DNA from 3 places in the Kitasatospora sp. NPDC058184 genome. Region 2 is predicted to be linked to each of the others. Evidence: riboswitches for the same ligand, from Rfam matches in the RefSeq annotation. Region 2 holds a riboswitch; each other region holds the start of a gene.
The links. A riboswitch is a leader RNA that binds a small molecule or an ion and turns the genes downstream of it on or off. The one in region 2 is predicted to bind cobalamin.
Positions count from the first base shown of each region.

Region 1 (6,130 bases), on a different contig from region 2:
GAGGGGGTGTTCACGGGCACCGGCGCCGGCGCGGCGGCACGGGCGGTGCCGGACGCGGCCTGGGCGATGCGGGTGGCCGGGCGCGAACGCAGGTAGTAGGTGGTCTTCAGACCGACCTTCCACGCGTAGGCGTACATCGAGCTGAGCTTGCCGATGGTCGGCGCCGCCATGAACAGGTTCAGGGACTGGCTCTGGTCCAGGTACGGCATGCGGGCCGCGGCCAGGTCGATCAGCGCGCGCTGCGGCAGCTCCCAGGCCGTCCGGTACAGCGAACGGACCCCGGCGGGCAGCCAGTTCAGGTCCTGGACGGAGCCGTTGGCGTCGCGCAGGGCGTCGCGGGTCTGCTGGTCCCAGACGCCGAGCTCCTTGAGCTCGCGCACCAGGTACGGGTTGACCTGGAGGAACTCGCCGGACAGCGTCTCGCGCTTGAACAGGTTGGACACCTGCGGCTCGATGCACTCGTACACGCCGGCGATGGACGCGATGGTCGCGGTCGGCGCGATGGCCAGCAGCAGCGAGTTTCGCAGGCCGGTCTCGGCGATCCGGGCGCGCAGCGCCGTCCAGCGGTCGGCCCACTGCGGGGCGGCCGTCGGGAAGTGGTCGATGTGCAGCTCGCCGCGGGCGGCGCGGGTCTCGCCGTACGCCTCGTGGCGGCCGAGCTGCTCGGCCAGGTCGGCGGAGCGCTCGTACGCGGTGAGCATGATGCGCTCGGCGATCAGCGTGGACAGGCGGGCGGCCTCGGCGGAGTCGAAGTCGATCCGCAGCTTGAAGAAGACGTCCTGGAGGCCCATCACGCCGAGGCCGACCGGCCGCCAGCGGGAGTTGGAGGTGCCGGCCTCGGTGGTCGGGTAGAAGTTGATGTCCACCACGCGGTCGAGGAACGTCACGGCCGTGCGGACGGTGGCGTCGAGGCGCTCCCAGTCCATGGCGCCGAGCAGGTCGTCGACCGTGGCACCGGGGGCCACGTGGGCGCCGAGGTTGACCGAGCCGAGGTTGCAGACGGCGGTCTCGGAGTCGTCCGTGACCTCCAGGATCTCCGTGCACAGGTTGGAGGAGTGCACGGTGCGGCCCGGCAGGGCGGTCTGGTTGGCGGCGCGGTTGGAGGCGTCCTTGAAGGTCATCCAGCCGTTGCCGGTCTGCGCCAGGGTGCGCATCATGCGGGCGTACAGGGTCTGCGCCGGGATGGTGCGGACGGCCTTGCCGGCCAGCTCGGCCTTGCGGTAGGCCTCGTCGAAGTCGGCGCCCCACAGGTCGACCAGCTCCGGCACGTCGGCCGGGGAGAACAGCGACCAGTCCTGGTTGGCGTTGACCCGGCGCATGAACTCGTCCGGGATCCAGTGCGCCAGGTTGAGGTTGTGGGTGCGGCGGGCCTCTTCGCCGGTGTTGTCGCGGAGCTCCAGGAACTCCTCGATGTCGGCGTGCCAGGTCTCCAGGTAGACGCAGGCCGCGCCCTTGCGGCGGCCGCCCTGGTTGACGGCGGCGACCGAGGAGTCGAGGGTGCGCAGGAACGGCACGATGCCGTTGGACTTGCCGTTGGTGCCGCGGATCAGGCTGCCGCGCGAGCGGATGCGCGAGTAGGACAGGCCGATGCCGCCGGCGTGCTTGGACAGGCGGGCGATCTGCGCGTAGCGGTTGTAGATCGAGTCCAGGTTGTCCAGCGGCGAGTCGAGCAGGTAGCAGCTCGACATCTGCGGGTGCCGGGTGCCGGAGTTGAAGAGCGTCGGCGAGGAGGTCAGGTACTCCAGGCGGCTCATCAGGCCGTACAGCTCGGCCACCTCGCGCACCGACTGCTCGGAGTCGCCGACCGCCAGGCCGCAGGCGACGCGGAGCAGGAAGTGCTGCGGGGTCTCGATCACCTTGCGGGTGATCGGGTGGCGCAGCAGGTAGCGGGACTGCACGGTGCGCAGGCCGAAGTACTCGAAGCGGTCGTCGCCGGCGGTGTCGATCAGCGCGTCCAGGGCGGCGGCGTGCTTGGCGACGAAGTCCGCGGTGGTGTCGCCGATCAGGCCCTCGGTGTGGCCGACGGCGATCGAGGCGGAGAAGGACACCGAGCCCTGGCTGTTCGCCTCGTCGACGATCTCCAGCGCGAGCAGGCGGGCGGCCAGCTTCGAGTACTGGGGGTCCTCGGCGATCATCGACGCGGCGGCGTCCACGGCCAGCCCGCGCAGCTCGGCGAAGTCCGAGCCGGCGTGGCGGCCGCGCAGCGCGGCGGCGGCGACATGGCCGGGGTCGACCTCGGTGAGGTCGGTGCTGCGGTCGGTGAGCAGCCGCAGCAGCGCGCCCCCGGGGTCGGAGACCGTCGGGTCGGTGAAGGCGGTACCGGAGCCCTGGGCGGGCAGGGTGGCTGAGGCAGCGGTGGTCAAGGCGCTCTCTCCTGGCGGCGATCGGCGGCGGTGCTCGGGGGGCCACCGGGCCGATCTGGGCAGGGGAGCACGGCGCGAACGCAAAAAAGCGTCGCGCGAGGTGACTCCCCGGCCCGCCCGCGAGGCCCGGAGGGGTACTGCTGGTGCCGGCGCGGCCTCTGCGGGAGGGCCGTGGCGCACGCCGTCGGCAGGTACTCGGACTCGCGGGGTGCGGCTGCTGGAGCCGCCCGCTCACCGCTGCGGGGCAGTCCCGGATTCGCACCGGGTTCCCCTGCATCGACAGCAGAAGCGAGCATACATGTTGTGCCGCCGGACTGCGGCGGCACCATATGTTGTGCCTGTCGTGTCGCGGATGTGCGTGGGCCGGGCGGCCGGTCAGTGCTTCAGATAGACCTTGTACGTGCTCGAATCGCCGGTCGGCGAGGTGAATTGGGCGACCAGCCGGTAGTGTCCGGCGGCGCCCAGGGCCTCGCCCAGGGCCCGGTCGGTGGCCCTCGGCGCGGTGCTGTCGAGGACGACCATGGTGAACCAGCCGTCCCGGATCGCGGCGACGCTGCCGTCGTCGCCGTGGTGCTCGACCCCGGCCCCGTCGCGGTAGTCGGTGCCGGCGCGCGCGGAGACCCACTGCTCGGGCTTGGAGACGCCGCCGAGGTAGTACTCGGCGAGTCCGTCGACCTCGGTGAGGTAGCGGCCCTGGGGCTCCGTGTGGACCCGCAGGACGGCCAGCAGGCGGCCGGAGTCGGGGCCGTTCTGGTAGCGCAGCGCGGACTGCTCCAGGCCGAGGGCGAGCAGGGCGACCCAGACCAGGATGCCGAGCTGGGGGTGGCGGAAGTGGGCGCCGACCAGCCGGGTCAGGCCGACCCCGGCGAGCGGGGCGGCCAGCAGCATGCCGTAGCCGAGGTGGCGGAACAGCGCGCCGGAGGTGCCGGTCCACAGGTGGGCGGCGGGGACCAGCAGGGCGGTGGCGGTCAGGACGGCCCCGAGCAGGGCGCGCCGGCCCCGGGTGGTGGGGAGGGGCTCCTTCTCCGGCGCGTCGTGCTCGGGCATCTGTTCGCGGCGCGCGTAGGCGATGGTGCCGGCCACCGCGAGGACGGTGAACAGGCCGGCCCACTGGAGCGTGCCGAGCAGGACCGAGCCGGCCGAGCCGGGGGCGTTGCCGCGCGAGGGCGACCACCCGGCGACCTTGCCGAGGGTGCCGTACGGGAGCAGTAGGACGAGGGTGCCGAGGGCCGTCAGCAGTGAGCGCAGGGCGGCCGGGCCCACCCGGTGGTACGGCCGGGCGCAGGCGAAGGCGAGGGCCACCAGGGCGGGGACGGCGAAGGCCGCGGAGTAGGCCGTGGCGCAGGCCAGCGCCGTGGGCGGGGCGGCGAGCAGGGCCAGGGCCGGATGGCGGCCTGCGGTGAACACCGTGGTCCAGGCCGAGAGGGCGACCAGCAGGACGGCGAGGGACTCGGGCGCGGCGTAGAAGCCGACCACGACGGTGGACTGGAGGACGGCGTACCCGGCGATGGCGCAGATGGCGACCCGCTCGTTGAACAGCCGCCGGGTCAGCGAGTACAGCAGGACCGTGGTGAGCAGTGCGAAGCCGAGGCTGAGCAGCCGGGTGCCCCAGATGCCGTTGGCGTCGGCGGCGGCGCCGGCCAGCGGCGGGTAGAGCCAGGGCGAGCCGTGCACCCGGTCGACCAGGTCGGTGGTGACCGGGGTGCCGTGCAGCAGGTGGGCCAGCTGCTGGCGGCCGGCGACCATGGCGGCGGCCTCGTCGGGGTGCGCGGCGGCCAGCAGGCGCAGCGAGAGGGCGGCCTGGACGGTGAGGACGGCGCCCAGCAGGCCGCGGGCGATCCACCGGCGCCGGGGGCTGGTGCCCGGGTCCCAGCCGATCGCGGGGACCTGCGGGATGGTGTACGGGGCCAGCTCGACGCCGTCGGGGTTGTCGACCGTTACGGCGGGGCGCGGACCGTCGGGGCTGTCCACCGCCACGGCGCCGGGCCCGTCCGGGTCCGGCTCGGCGGCCGGGTCGTGGGCGGAGCGGCCGTGCGGGACGGGGGAGAACTCGGACTCAGTGCTCATCAGGGGTTCCGGATGTCGAAGCCGTAACGGGGGTCGGACACGCGCTGCTTGAACGCGGCGAGGGTGTCCGGCACGGCCTCGACCCGCCAGTCCGCCCGCTTGACGATGTTGAACCAGACGAAGCCGACGATGTCGTCGTGCGCCTCCAGCCCGGAGAACAGCTGGTCGATGTCCGCGTGCTGGCGCTTGCCCTGTTCGGAGGCGGTCTCGCTGATGAAGAAGGGCTTCTGGGAGAAGCCGCGGATCTCGGCCATGGTCGGGCCGTAGAGCGCGTCGAAGGTCTTGGGCCCGGTCTTGGTGAAGTAGCCGGTCATGCCGGCCCAGTCGACGTAGGTGTCGCCGGGGTAGTACGGCTCCAGGCGGGTGTTGGGCGCGGGGTCGGTGATGTTGGGGCTCCAGACCCAGATCACGTTGGTGGCGCCGGCCTGGTCGAAGAGGTCGTGGACGTGGCACCAGGCGGCCACGAAGTCCTCGGGGGTGGCGGCCTGACGGCCCCACGGGTACCAGTCGCCGTTCATCTCGTGGGCGATGCTGACGGCGATCGGCAGGTTGAACTTGGCGACGGCCTTGGCGACGCCGCGCACGTAGTCGTCGGTGTCGCCGGCCGCGATCGAGGCGAGCGAGCGGTCGTGCGGCTCCCAGGCCATGAAGGGCAGCGCCCCGGCGTCGTGGATCCGGCGGGCGCCCGCGGTGTCGAAGCCGCCCTTCCAGTGGGCGTAGAACTCCAGGACGTTGGGCTGCTTGCCGATCGCGTCGCGGTAGCCGGGCAGCGCGTCCATCGTGGCGGGGACGTCGGGCAGGGCGGCGCCGAGGTACTTGTGGCTCGGCCTGAGCAGCGGCGTGACGTCGTACGGGACGCCGGCCGGCAGGGCCTTGGGCGTGGCGGGCGCGGCCGGTGCGGTGCCCCCCGCGGCGGGGGTCGCGCCCGGAGTGCCGGGAGCGCCGGGAGCGCCGGGAGTCCCGGGGGCGCCGGGGGCCGGGGTGGCGGCCGGGGCGGCCTGGGCGAGGTCCTTCTGCATCGCGAAGCCGGGGTCCTCGGGGCCGCACGCGGTGGTGAGCAGCAGGCCGGCGGCGGCCAGCAGCGGGAGCGCCAGCCGGTGACGGAGCCGGCCGGCCCGTCTCGGGTGGGCGGTCATGGCGATCACACTGCTTCCGTCGGGCGGGGCTGGACGAGGACCCGGCCCACGATGGTGGCGTAGAAGAGGCCGGAGGCGAGGACGAGGGCGAAGTTCAGCGGGCCCATGGTGAGCATCCGCCAGATGCTCAGCAGCACCCAGAGCAGGGCGGTTCCGCCGCCCCAGGCGATGACGCCGATCCAGAACCGCCGGGTCCTGTTCCGCTTGGCGCCGCTGGAGCCGGTCGGCTGCCAGGCCATCCGGTTGCGGCGCACGATGTCCCAGATGGCGAAGACGTGCGCCCAGCCGTACATCATGCGGGCGGCCCAGGCCTCCAGCCGGTAGGGGTTGCGGTGCCAGAGCGGGAAGATGACCGTCGCGTAGAGCAGGCCGGGCAGCACCAGCGCGGTGTTCTCCCAGCGGATCAGGTCGGGGCGGGCGAGCAGCAGGACGATCGGGATGAGCGGTGAGACGACGGTGAACAGCGCCGTGTGGATGTAGTAGAAGAAGCCGGACAGGTAGCAGGCCCGGGTGATCGGCCGCAGCTTGGTCTGCCAGAACTTCTTGCTGCCGAGCAGGCTCATC
Region 1 is NZ_JBHVVE010000004.1:245,997-252,126, forward strand. Features, by position in the region: gene ACFVXH_RS09725 (ribonucleoside-diphosphate reductase subunit alpha) at 1-2,339, opposite strand, end outside; cobalamin riboswitch at 2,532-2,666, opposite strand; gene ACFVXH_RS09730 (glycosyltransferase family 39 protein) at 2,739-4,430, opposite strand; gene ACFVXH_RS09735 (glycoside hydrolase family 26 protein) at 4,430-5,566, opposite strand; gene ACFVXH_RS09740 (glycosyltransferase family 2 protein) at 5,572-6,130, opposite strand, start outside.
Region 1: another riboswitch for cobalamin. It lies ahead of ACFVXH_RS09725 (ribonucleoside-diphosphate reductase subunit alpha); the one in region 2 lies ahead of ACFVXH_RS18085 (prenyltransferase/squalene oxidase repeat-containing protein).

Region 2 (6,130 bases):
GTTCAGCGCGCTCGCCGCCGCCGGAACGGCCGCCGCCGACGTGACCCCCGGCGGGGACACCGGCAAGAACGCCCGCCTCGTCTACCGCAACCAGCTCGCCGCCCCCGGCTGGCCCGGCACCTCACCCGTGGCCACGGACTACGAGCGCGCCGTCCTCAACGCCTACGCGGCCGGCATCGACCCCGCCCGCGTCGGCCCCGGCCGCAACCTCCTCGCCGACCTCACCGCCTACTGGCAGACCGCCGAACCCGGCTACTACGGCCCGTCCGCCAACTTCAACGGCACCGTCTTCGGCCTGCTCGCCCTCGCCGGCGCCAGGACCCAGGCCGGCGCCCAGCGCGCCCCGCAGCCGCTGCTCGACGCCTCCGTCACGGCCGTGCGCGCCAACCAGCACAACGACGGCGGCTGGAACTACAGCAAGGCCGCGGGCGACCCGACGGCACTCGCCCAGGGCAGCGACATCGACATGACGGGTGCCGCCATGGCCTCCCTCTGCACCGCCGGCGTGCCCAACACCGATTCCACGGTCGTCGCCGCCAAGAACTTCCTCAAGGGCAAGCTCGCCTCCTCCGGCGCCTTCAACGCCATGTTCGGGGTGAACACCGACTCCAACGGCTGGGCCGTGTCCGGCCTCAACGCCTGCGGCATCAACCCCCAGGGCACCGACTTCACCAGCGGCACCGGCAAGACCCCGGTCGACTTCCTGATCTCCCAGCAGTTCAAGCCCGGCGGCGGCTTCAAGTACCTTCCCACCGACACCAGCCCGTCCGCCTACGCCTCCGTCGACGGCCTGCGCGCCGTCGCCGGTGCCGGGTTCACCGCCACCCCGCCCGCCCCGACCACCGCGGGCGAGCCCGCCTGGGCCGCGACCACCGACTTCACCGCCGGCACCGCCGCCCGGCTCCCGCTGGTCGTCGACGACGGCACCGGCGCGCTCAGGGTCTGCGCCGTCACCCTCACCCCGACCGGCACCACCACGACCCTCGGCGACGTCCTCGACGCGGCCGCCACCGCGACCCCGAGCGGCTGCGTCACCTCCGTCACCCCGTCCACCGGAGGCGGCACCGTCACCGCGCTCAACGGCACGGCCAACGCCGGCTCCTCCACCTGGAAGCTCAGCCTGGACGGCGCCACCGCCACCCCGGCCGCCCGGGCCGCGACCGTCCACCTCGGCGACACCGTCTCGCTGCGCTACGGCGGCTGACCGCACGACGCGACGCAGGACGGGGGCACCGGCGCCCCGGCCCCTTCCGGAGAAGGGGGCGGGGCGCCGGTGGCCCTCCGCCTGTCAGGGCGCGGTGGTGCCCGGCTGCGCGCCGGCGCCGAAGGACCAGCCCTCGACGTCGCCGGGGGCCGGGTCGTAGCTGCCCGCGCCCAGGGTGCTGTACGACCAGGGGCCGCCGTGCTGGGCGTGCCAGTACGACCAGTAGGCGCTGCCGGTCGGGTTGGTGCAGGCCGTCGGCAGGGCGTTGATGGTGCAGACGAAGCCCGGGTAGCGCGGGTGGAAGGCGTACGAGAATCCGGCGCCGGTGAGCGCGGCCAGGCCGCTGGCCGGGTCGCCGGGCGCGCAGCCGGTCTGGATGCCGCCGCCGACGGCGGTGAAGTCGACCACGACGGTGACGCCGGTGGTGCCGCCGCAGGCGGCCGCCCGCGCCTGCGGGGCCTGGACGGCGCAGACGCCGAGCAGTCCGGCGGTGAGGGCCGCCGCGGCGGCGATCGACCCGAGCGTACGGCGGGCCGGGGTGGGGGTGTCGCCCATCGGTGAACTCCTCACGGTTTCAACGTGGTTCAGCGCGTGGCCGGGGCCGGCGGGCAGGCCTGGGTCGGGGCGTCGGGAGCGGCCCCGGAGGCGGAGAGCGTGGACAGCGGGGTGCCCGCGAGGCCGAGGACGGCCTGCGCCGTGGCCCGGGCCCCGTTGCCCGCGTTGAAGCCGGTCGCGTCGTAGGCGACGGCACCGCGGACCGCCGGGTCGGCGGAGCAGCCCTGCTGGAGCTTCACCAGCCGGCCCCACGCCTTGAGGCCAGGGCCGAGGCGTCCGCCGGAGAGCAGCGCCTGGGTGGCCAGGCCGGTGCTGTTGGCGTTGGAGGCGGTCGCCCCGGCGGCCGCGAAGCCGCCGTCGGCGTTCTGGTGGGCGGTGAGCCAGCCCAGGCCCGTGTTCGCCTTGGCGGCGCGGCCGGTGGCGGCGAGGGCCTGGACGGCGAGCGCGGTGGCGTCGGCGTCGCTGGTGCAGGCGGCCTGGCCGAAGGAGAGCGGGAAGCCGCCGTCCGCGCACTGGCTGTTCGCCAGGAAGTCCACGGCCGCCGCCGGGGCGCCACCGGGCGTGCGGTGCAGGGCGATCACGGCGAGGGACTGGCCGAAGGCGTTGCTGTAGTCGCCCCACTGGGAGCGGTCGGAGTACCGGCCCTCGGCGGTCTGCAGCGACCGCAGGCGGGCCGGCAGGTCGACGCCGCCGAAGGCCGTCGGGTCCCCGCCGCGGACCTCGACGGCGAGCAGCAGCTTGGCGGTCGCGCCCGCGTAGGCCTCGGTGGTGCCGTCGCCGAGGTAGCCGCCGATGATCTCGGGCTTCGCCAGCCAGGCGGTGGCCTTCGCGGCGGCCTCGTCGGAGCCGCGCGAGGCGGCGAAGGCCAGTACGGCGTCGATGGTGAGGCCCTGGTCGGGGTAGGCGGTCCCGTTGAAGACGGACTCGAAGTGGTCGCCGTCGACGAGCTGGCGGGCCAGCCAACCGCCCGCGGCGGCGTCGGGGCGGACCGTCGGGGACGAGGTCGCGGCGGCGGGCGCGTTCTCGGGCGCGGCGTGGGCGGCGGTGGCCGCCGGGAGTGCGGTGGCGAGCGCCACGGCGGGTATCGCGAGCAGACCGAGGGCGCGGCGGAGCGTGGGCATGGTGACCTTTCCGGGCCCGCGCGCAGGGGCCCGGAGGGCGGCGGCGACAGCCGGGGCGGCCCTCGGGGCTCCGGCCCGCGGACCACGACGGGAGGAGGGACGACACACCTCCGCCGACGGGTACTCGGGCTCGCCTCCGACCAGGAGCCGGCGGCCTACCGTTGCGGGCCAGCGCCGGATTCGAACCGGACTTCCCCCAGCGGCGGAGTCACAACATGACGGCCCATCATGGCGATACGGAAAAGATCCGGTCAAGGGTTCGAACGTGACATCACGGTGGCCGCCGCCCGACATCGCGACGCGCCCCTCCCGGCCGCCGACGCGACCAGGGCGTCCCGGACGGCAGAATGCCTCCCATGCGGCACATCTTCGTCATCGGCATCGGCGCGGGCGACCCCGACCACCTCACCCTGCAGGCGGTCAAGGCGCTCGCCCACACGGACGTCTTCTTCATCCTCGACAAGAACGAGGACCGGCAGGACCTGATCCGGCTGCGCCGCCGGATGCTGGCCGAGCACGGCCGGCCAGGCCACCGGGTGGTCGAGGCGCCGGACGCGGAGCGGGACCGCACCACCCCCGCGTACGCGGCCGCCGTGGACGACTGGCGCGTCCGCCGGGCCGACCTGGTCGAGCAGTTGCTCTCCGAGCACCTCGGCGAGGGCGAGACGGGCGCGTTCCTGGTCTGGGGGGATACGAGCCTCTACGACAGCGTCATCGCCGTGGTGGACGACGTCCTGGCCCGCGGCGCCGTCGGCTTCGACTACGAGGTGGTCCCGGGCATCAGCAGCGTCTCCGCGCTCGCGGCCCGCCACCGCACCACGCTGACCCGGGTCGGCCGCCCGGTGCAGATCACCACCGGCCGCCGGCTGGCCGAGGGCTTCCCCGAGGGCGTGGACGACGTCGTGGTGATGCTCGACGGCCGCGCCGCCTTCACCGGGATCGACCCGGAGGGGCTGGAGATCCGCTACGGCGCATACCTCGGCACCCCCGACGAGATCCTCGTCGCCGGTCCGCTCGCCGAAGCCGCCCCGCGGATCAGCGAGTTGCGCGAGTCGGCCCGCGCGCGCAAGGGCTGGATCATGGACACCTACCTGCTGCGGCGCTCCGGGAGCTGACCGGCTCCTTCAGCCCGGTCCCGGGGCCGGTTTCGGGTCCGGATCCGGGTCGGTGAGGCGTTGGAGGAGGGCGGCCGCGATGTAGCGCATCCGACCGGTCGTCGTGCGCGGGTCGTAGCCGAGGTCGCGGGTCAGCGCCTCGTGCCGGGCCTGCAGGGTGGAGTGGTGCATGCCGAGTTCCGCCGCGGCGGCGCGGACGCTGTCCGATTCCACGAGCACGCGCAGGACCGTGGCCGAGCGGGCGTCGAGCCGCAGCAATGCCCGGACGTCGTCGTGCGGGGCGTGGGGGTCGTGGGCCTCGGCGAGCATGAGCATGGCACCGAGGTCCGTCGCGTCGACGGCGGGTGTGGCCTCGGTGGTCAGCCGGAGCGCGACGACGGCGCCGTCCCACGACGCGGGCGCCCGGTCGGCCCGCACCCACGGGCCCAGGCCGGCCCGGCCCGGGAGCGGCACGCTTCCTGTCGTGTCGAGGGTCGCGCGCAGGATCCCGTAGCGGGTCGGCAGGACCGCCGACGGCGGGCCGGGCACCCGCTCGTCGACGCCGGTCGCGATCAGCCGGATCCGCGTGCCCGCGGCCAGGCGCAGCCTGGCCAGGGCGGTCATGCGCTCGTTGACCGTCCGGGCCGCGTCGAGGCCGGTCTCCAGGGCGCCGCCCGCGTCGCGGCGCAGGTCGAGGAGGTCGACCGCGAAGGCGAGGCGCTCGACGATCACCGCGTCGCTCAGGTGCTCGCCGCCCTCCCGTTCCAGCCACACGCTGCCGCTCGAACAGGGGCGGACCAGGGTCCGTGCCTCCCGGCCGGCGGTGCCGTCCAGGAGCCGGCCCTCCGGATCGCGCCGACTGGTCCGACCGTGCCGTTCGGCACCGGCCACGGTGCCGGACAGGGCGGCGGCCCCGCGCAGGAGGCCGTCCAGGCCGACGTCCCCGGTGATCAGCGTGTCGAAGTAGGAGACCACCTTGAGGGCCTCGGCCGCCCGTGGGTCCAGGGCACCGATCCGGCCGATGAGCTCATGCATCTCTACTCCCTCACGTACCTGGTGACCCTACCTGCGCCGTCGGCTCCGGCCGGGCCGCCGCGTGCCGGGCCCGGTCGGACGCCGTGGCCCCGGGCGCGCGGATGGCGGGCGAGACTCTCGGATTCCGCCGCGTCCGGCGGTGGCCCGCGGCATGCCGGGCACCCGACGATGGGACGGACGGCGCGACCGCGTGGCGGGGAACGGCGGGATCCGACGACCGGTGTTCCCGCCCGCCGCCGTCCGGCCCCGCGCCCGGTGCGGCCGGCTCCCGATCCGGTTCGCGACGGCGCGGGCACGACGACCGGCGGTCCCGGTCGGCATGGAAAGTCCCAGGAAAGGCGAAGCATGAGAGCAGCACGGTTCCACGGCAAGGAAGACCTCCGCATCGAGGAGGTGCCGGAGCCCGGTCCCGGTCCCGGGCAGGTGAAGCTGCGCAACGCGTTCGCCGGCATCTGCGGCTCCGACCTCCACTTCTACTTCTATCCCGAGTCGCTGCCGTTCGACGTGCACCGCCCGCACCCCCTGACCGGTGCCGCCCTGCCGCAGATCCTCGGCCACGAGTTCTCCGGCACCGTCGTCGAGGTCGGCGAGGGCGTGACGGACGTGAAGGTCGGCGACCGCGGCGCCGTCTACCCGCTGGCGGTCTCCTGCGGCGAGTGCGCGGCGTGCCACAGGGGGTTGCCCTTCTCCTGCCGGCTGATGGGGTCGCTCGGGTCGAACGTGGAGGGTGGTGGCCTGGCGGAGTTCTCCACCTTCGACGCGTCGCAGCTGCACGTGCTGCCGGACGGCGTGGACCTACGGCTGGGCGCGCTGGCCGAGCCGATGGCGGTGGGCTGGCACGCCGTCGCGCGCAGCGGCGTCGAGCCGGGCGGTACGGCGCTCGTCGCGGGGGCCGGACCGATCGGCATCGGCGCCTGGTTCGCGCTCAAGGCCCGCGGCGTGGAACGGGTGCTGGTGTCCGAGCCGAGCGCGGACCGCAGGGCGATCATCGCGGGCCTGGGCGGAACGGTCGTCGACCCGGTGAACGAGGACCTCGCGGGTGCCCTCGCCTCGCTCACCGACGGCAGGGGCGTGGACGTCGCGGTGGACGCCGCGGGTGCCGGTCCGGCGGTCACCGCCGC
Region 2 is NZ_JBHVVE010000008.1:249,503-255,632, reverse strand. Features, by position in the region: gene ACFVXH_RS18095 (hypothetical protein) at 1-1,204, shown strand, start outside; gene ACFVXH_RS18090 (flagellar hook-length control protein FliK) at 1,289-1,759, opposite strand; gene ACFVXH_RS18085 (prenyltransferase/squalene oxidase repeat-containing protein) at 1,789-2,880, opposite strand; cobalamin riboswitch at 2,978-3,118, opposite strand; gene cobF (precorrin-6A synthase (deacetylating)) at 3,237-3,995, shown strand; gene ACFVXH_RS18075 (hypothetical protein) at 4,005-5,009, opposite strand; gene ACFVXH_RS18070 (2,3-butanediol dehydrogenase) at 5,355-6,130, shown strand, end outside.

Region 3 (6,130 bases), on a different contig from region 2:
CGCCGCGCGCACCGCCTGCTCGGCCGGTCCGCCGGCCACCCGCAGCGCCTCGAAGGCCAGCCCGCGCACCAGCGCGTCGTCGCCCTGGGCGGCGTCCAGCAGCTCGCCCACCGCCCGGTCGGCCGGACGGGCCGCGACCCAGGCCCGGAACTCGGCGCGGGCCGGGCCCGGCGAGTAGTCCGCGCAAGCGTTCAGCAGCTCGAAGGCGCTCTGCTCGATGTGCCCGGCCGCGGTCTGCGCGACCGTGCAGATCTCCTCCAGCTTCGCCCGCACCGCCCAGTGGCCGAGCGGCGACAGCTCCGCGGCGTCGTTCCTGCGCACCAGGGCGCCGACGGCCGCCAGGCCGTCCAGCATCCAGTCCAGGACGGCGGCCACGTCCGAGGGCGCGGCCGGGGTGTCGATCTGCGGCGCACGGCAGGTGCCGCGGACGGCGGAGACGGCCGAGGCCGCGTGCGGCACCGGCGACAGGCCGGGGCCGCCGAGGCCGGTGCCGACCCGGCGCTCGTCCAGGCCGCGGCGCAGCAGCTCCAGCAGCTCGCTCTCGGCGACCGGGCCGTCCACCAGGTGCAGGAAGGAGAGCAGCTGCGGGGCCTGGTCCACGGCCTGCCCGGCCAGGACGGCGAAGACGCCGCGCAGCGCCGCGGGCGGCACCGGGGCGAGCAGGGTCCAGGCGTCGAACAGCGCCGACCAGCCGCGCACCACGGCCTCGTCGTCGTGCTCCCAGGCGTGCAGGCGCCAGCCGGGGCCGGCTCCGCCGTCCCGGGCCTCCACCAGGCCCACCAGCAGCGCCTGACCCCACGCCTTGGCGGCGGCACCGACCGTCATGGCCAGGGCCCGGCCCGCCGCGCGGGCGTCGTCCGGGAGCAGCTCGCCGCGCTTGTCGACCTCGGCCAGCTCACCGGCCCAGCGGGCGACCCGGACGGCGTCCACCAGCATCCGGCGGGCCAGCGGCGCCAGCTCGGAGGGTGCCGGAAAGCCCTCCGGCACGGGAACCCTGCCCCGCCCGGGAGCCGGAGCGGGCCCTCGTCGCCGGGGTACTGCGTTACGGGGGACTCCCGCCCCGCCCGGCCTGCCACCGGCGGGCCGTTGGGCCGTTCCGGGGAGACGGGTCACCGTCGCACCGGTACCGATCGTCGGCGGGAGCGGGGCATCACGGTCGCGCGGGTTCCGAGACGTCACGTCGAGCAGTCTTCCCCTTGTACCGGCCTTCTGTCACATCCGGTTGTCCGTACGACCGGGCGACCGCCGGTGGCACCTCCGCAAGATCGGGCAACAACGGCAAACCGCCTGGCCGGAAACGTGTGACCTGCCCATGCCACAGGGGGCGGGCCGGTTGCCCGGAATGCTCGGGCGGTCACCGTGCGTACGGGTGGGGGGTAAGGGGCCGGGCCAAATATTGCTCCTGACAGCCGAGGGGCCCGTACGGGGGCGTTTCGGCCCGGCGACGCCCGGCAGGACTGTCCAGCCCGAATCCGGACGGATGGTGGGCGGCGTGATCGGGATCGAGCCGCACCGGAAGTCGGCCGGGCCGACTTTTCACGCGGGCCCGGAGGAATGGGAGGAACGTTCATTCCCGGACGGGGGGAATCGCACCGGGAAAAGCGGCGGGGACCAGCCGAAAACGCCCTCGCGCACAGGGGGGGTGGTTGAGCCCCTAGAGGAGCGGGGTGAGCCAGCGGCGGAGGAGTTCGGTGTAGCGGTCGGGGGCGGTGTTCCAGAGGGTGGCGTGGTCGGCGCCGGGGAAGGGCTGGAGGCTCACCACGTCGCGGCGGGCGGCGGCCAGCTTCTCGGCGGCGCCGAAGGGCGCGATCCGGTCCTCGGGGCTGTGCAGGAGGAGGGTCGGCACCCGCAGGTCGGTGCCGTCGGCGATGCGGCCGAAGTCGGCGAGGTCGACCCCGGTGCGGCCCTCGGCGGCGAGGGCGCCGAGCTCGGCGGCGACGCCCTGGAAGCCGGCCCGAGCGGCGTCCCGGCGGGCGGAGGCGGGCAGGTCGAGCACGGGCGAGTCGAGGATCAGACCGCGGACGGCGTGCGACCAGGCGGAGCGGGCCACGGTCTGCAGCACGATGGTCGCGCCGACGGACCAGCCGTACAGGATCACCTTGCCCGCGCCGCTGTCGAGCGCCAGCCGTACCGCCGCCTCGATGTCGCGCCACTCGGTCTCGCCGAAGTGGCTGAGCCCGTCCGGGGAGGCGGGGGCGCCCCGGTCGCCGCGGTAGGTGACGGCGAGGGCGGGCAGGCCGAGCCGGTCGAGGACGGGGAGCACCGGGAGGGTCTGCCGGCGGTCGTCGCCGGGGCCGTGCACCAGGATCACCCAGGTGCCGCGCTTGCCGTCGAGCCGCCAGGCGGGGAGGGCGCCGAGCTCGCCGTCGGCGGTGGTGTCGGAGAAGGCGAGGCCGAGCGCCTCGGTGGGGTCGCCGAGGTGGACCTGCGGGGTGAAGCGGACCTCGGTGCCGGGGACGAGGGTGCCCCGGTCGGCGCGGACCAGCCGACGGGTGACGCCCTGTTCGTCGGCGTGCAGCACCTCCTCGACGACCGCGTGCCCGCCGTCCGCCCACTCCACCGCCCAGCGGCCGGGGCGCAGGCTCGCGGGGCCGCGGGTGAAGGTGACCCGGCCGGCGGCGAGGGCGCGGACCTGGACCGGCCCGGACTCCTGGACGGCGGTCACCGGACGGACCATCCGCTCGGAGGCCCGGCGGCCGACCACCAGCACGGCGGCCCCCACCGCGGCGGCCGCCACGACGGCGGCGGTTCCCCAACGCATCTCGCTCCCCGCTCTGTTGTTCACGGACGTCGTTCACGGACGTTCTTCACGGACCGGACGGTGTTCGAGCCCCAGTTCACCGGCGCTCCGCCCGAGCGGCCACCGGGCTGGGCCGTCCGGGTCACCCGGCGGGCGCTCCCGGGGTGCTCAGGGCGGTACTCAGGGCGGTACTCAGGGGGTGCCCGTGGCGGGGGTCGGGGCGGGGCCGCGCCGGGCGATCCGACAGGGCGTCAGCGGCGTCCCCGTGTGACCAACCCCTCCGTGACCTCGGTTGACTCCCGGTTCGGGCCCGTGATGGGATCCTGGGGCCAAACGGAGGCATGGAGAGGAAGCCGGTGGAAGTCCGGCGCGGTCCCGCCACTGTCACCGGGGAGCACGCTCGGAACATCGCCACGGCGGGCCGTCGACGGCCGCTGGAAGGCTCCGGGGGTGCGTTCGACCCGGAAGCCAGGAGACTCTCGCCGCCGTCACGTCGATCCAGGGCGCGGACCCTGAGTGAGGACACGCACGCGATGCAGGCTGCCCCGCCCGGCCGGACTCCGAGCTGCCCTCCGCCGTGCGGCCGATGACCCCGCGCGCGCCTTCCCCCGCTCCGCGCCCGCTGACCCGAGCCTCGCGCCCGCTGGCCCGCGCCGCCGTGTTCGCACTCGGTGCCGCCGCGGGCTACGCCGCCGACGCCCGCTTCGCCGACCCCCGCCGGGGCCACCCGGTGGCCGTCTTCGGCAGCGCCGCGACCCGGCTGGAGCGGCGGCTGTGGCGCGACGACCGCGCCGCCGGGGCCGGGTACACCGCGCTGTGCGTGGGCGCGGTCGCGGCGGGCGCGCTCGCCCTGGACCGTACGGTGGGCCGGCGCCCGCTGGGCCGGGCGGCGCTGGCGGCGGCCGCGACCTGGACGGTGCTCGGCGGCACCTCGCTGACCCGGGAGGCCCGCACCATCGGCCGCTCGCTGGCCGCCGGCGACCTCGCCGCCGCCCGGGAGCGGCTGCCGCACCTGTGCGGGCGGGACCCGAGCGCGCTGGACGGGCAGCAGATCGCCCGGGCGGTGGTCGAGTCGGTGGCCGAGAACACCGCCGACGCCGTGGTGAACGCGCTGACCTGGGGCGCCCTGGCCGGCACCCCCGGCCTGCTGGCCTTCCGCGCCGTGAACACCCTGGACGCCATGGTCGGCCACCGCTCGCCCCGCTACGCCCGGTTCGGCTGGGCCTCGGCCCGGCTGGACGACGTGGCGGGCTGGCCGGGCGCCCGGCTGACGGCGCTGCTGACCGTGGCCGCCGCCCCCGAGCCCCGGACCGCCTGGCGGGTCTGGCGGCGCGACGGCTCCGCGCACCCGAGCCCGAACGCGGGCCAGGCCGAATCGGCGTTCGCCGGCGCGGTGGGCGTCCGACTGGGCGGCACGCTGCGGTACGGCGAGCGGGTGGAGCACCGGCCTGTCCTGGGCGCGGAGCTGCGGCCGGTGACGGTGGACGACATCGAGCGGGCCTGCGCGCTCTCCCGGCGGGTGGGCGCACTGGCGCTGGGTACGACGGTCGCGGGGCACGTCCTGCTGCGGGCACTGCTGAAGAAGAGGGGACGGGCATGAGCAACGCACTGCTGGTCGCGGGGACGACCTCGGACGCGGGCAAGAGCGTGGTGACGGCCGGGATCTGCCGGTGGCTCGCCCGCCAGGGCGTACGGGTCGCGCCGTTCAAGGCGCAGAACATGTCGCTCAACTCCTTCGTCACCGCCGACGGCGCCGAGATCGGCCGCGCCCAGGCGATGCAGGCGCAGGCCGCCCGGGTGGAGCCGGAGGCGGCGATGAACCCGGTGCTGCTCAAGCCGGGCGCGGACGGCCGCAGCCAGGTGGTGCTGCTCGGCCGACCGGTGGCCGAGGTCGGCGCGCTGGACTACCGCGAGCGCAAGCCCGTCCTGCTGGAGCGCGCCCTGGAGTGCCTGGCCGACCTGCGCGGCCGCTACGACGTGGTGGTCTGCGAGGGCGCGGGATCGCCCGCCGAGATCAACCTGCGCGACCGCGACATCGCCAACATGGGCCTGGCCACGGCCGCCGCCCTGCCGGTGGTGGTGGTCGGGGACATCGACCGCGGCGGGGTCTTCGCGGCGATGTACGGGACGCTGGCGCTGCTGTCGGCGGAGGACCAGCGGCACGTGGCGGGCTGGTTCGTCAACAAGTTCCGCGGCGACGCGCGGCTGCTGGCGCCCGGGCTGGAGATGCTGCACGAGCTGACCGGCCGTCCGGTGCTGGGCACGCTGCCGATGCTGCCCGGGCTCTGGCTGGACGCCGAGGACTCGCTGGACCTGTCCACCGTGGCGGACCGGGCGGACGGGCCCGGGCCGCTCGGCGCGGACGTGCTGCGGGTGGCCGTGGTGCGCTTTCCCCGGCTGTCCAACTTCACCGACATGGACGCGCTCGCGCAGGAGCCGGGCGTGCTGGTCCGCTGGGCGACCAGGCCGGAGGAGCTGGCCGACGCCGACCTGGTGGTGCTGCCCGGTACCCGGGCCACCGTCGCGGACCTCGCCTGGCTGCGCGAGCGCGGCCTGGAGCCGGCCCTGAAGGCGCGGGCGGCGGCCGGACTGCCGGTCCTCGGGGTCTGCGGCGGCTACCAGATGCTGGCGCACTCGATCGTGGACGAGGTCGAGTCGAAGGCGGGCGCCGTCGACGGTCTCGGGCTGCTGCCGACGCGGGTGCGGTTCGGCGTCGAGAAGGTGCTGGCGCGGCCGGTCGGCGAGGCGTTCGGGCAGCGGGTCGAGGGCTACGAGATCCACCACGGGGTGGTGACCGTGGAGGGGGGCAGTCCCTTCCTGGACGGCTGCCGGGTCGGCCCGGTCTGGGGCACGACCTGGCACGGCGCGCTGGAGAGCGACGGGTTCCGCCGCGAACTCCTGCGCGAGGTCGCCGAGTTGTCCGGCCGGGCGTTCGTCCCGGCGCCGGACACCTCCTTCGCCGCGGCGCGCGAGGCCCGGCTGGACCGGCTGGGCGACCTGATCGAGGAGCACGCGGACACCGACGCGCTGTGGAAGCTGATCGAGGGCGGGGTGCCGGCGGCCGGATCGCTGCCGTTCCTCCCGCCCGGGGCCCCTGGGAGTGACGCATGAGCCGGACACGGACGCAGGGCTGGGCAGGACCGCCGAACCGGGCGGGGCAGCAGGGCCGGGCACGATCACAGAGTCAGGCACGACAGGACTGGGGTACGGCATGAGTGACGTCCGCTATCCGTTCACCGCGATCGTCGGCATGGCCGACCTGCGGCTCGGACTGCTGCTGAACGCGGTCTCCCCGGCCGTGGGCGGCGTGCTGGTGCGCGGCGAGAAGGGCACCGCGAAGTCGACCATGGTGCGCGCGCTGGCCGGCCTGCTGCCGTCCATCGCCACCGT
Region 3 is NZ_JBHVVE010000010.1:61,131-67,260, forward strand. Features, by position in the region: gene ACFVXH_RS20405 (hypothetical protein) at 1-987, opposite strand, end outside; gene ACFVXH_RS20410 (alpha/beta hydrolase family protein) at 1,655-2,761, opposite strand; cobalamin riboswitch at 3,086-3,219, shown strand; gene ACFVXH_RS20415 (cobalamin biosynthesis protein) at 3,327-4,340, shown strand; gene ACFVXH_RS20420 (cobyric acid synthase) at 4,337-5,851, shown strand; gene ACFVXH_RS20425 (putative cobaltochelatase) at 5,952-6,130, shown strand, end outside.
Region 3: another riboswitch for cobalamin. It lies ahead of ACFVXH_RS20415 (cobalamin biosynthesis protein); the one in region 2 lies ahead of ACFVXH_RS18085 (prenyltransferase/squalene oxidase repeat-containing protein).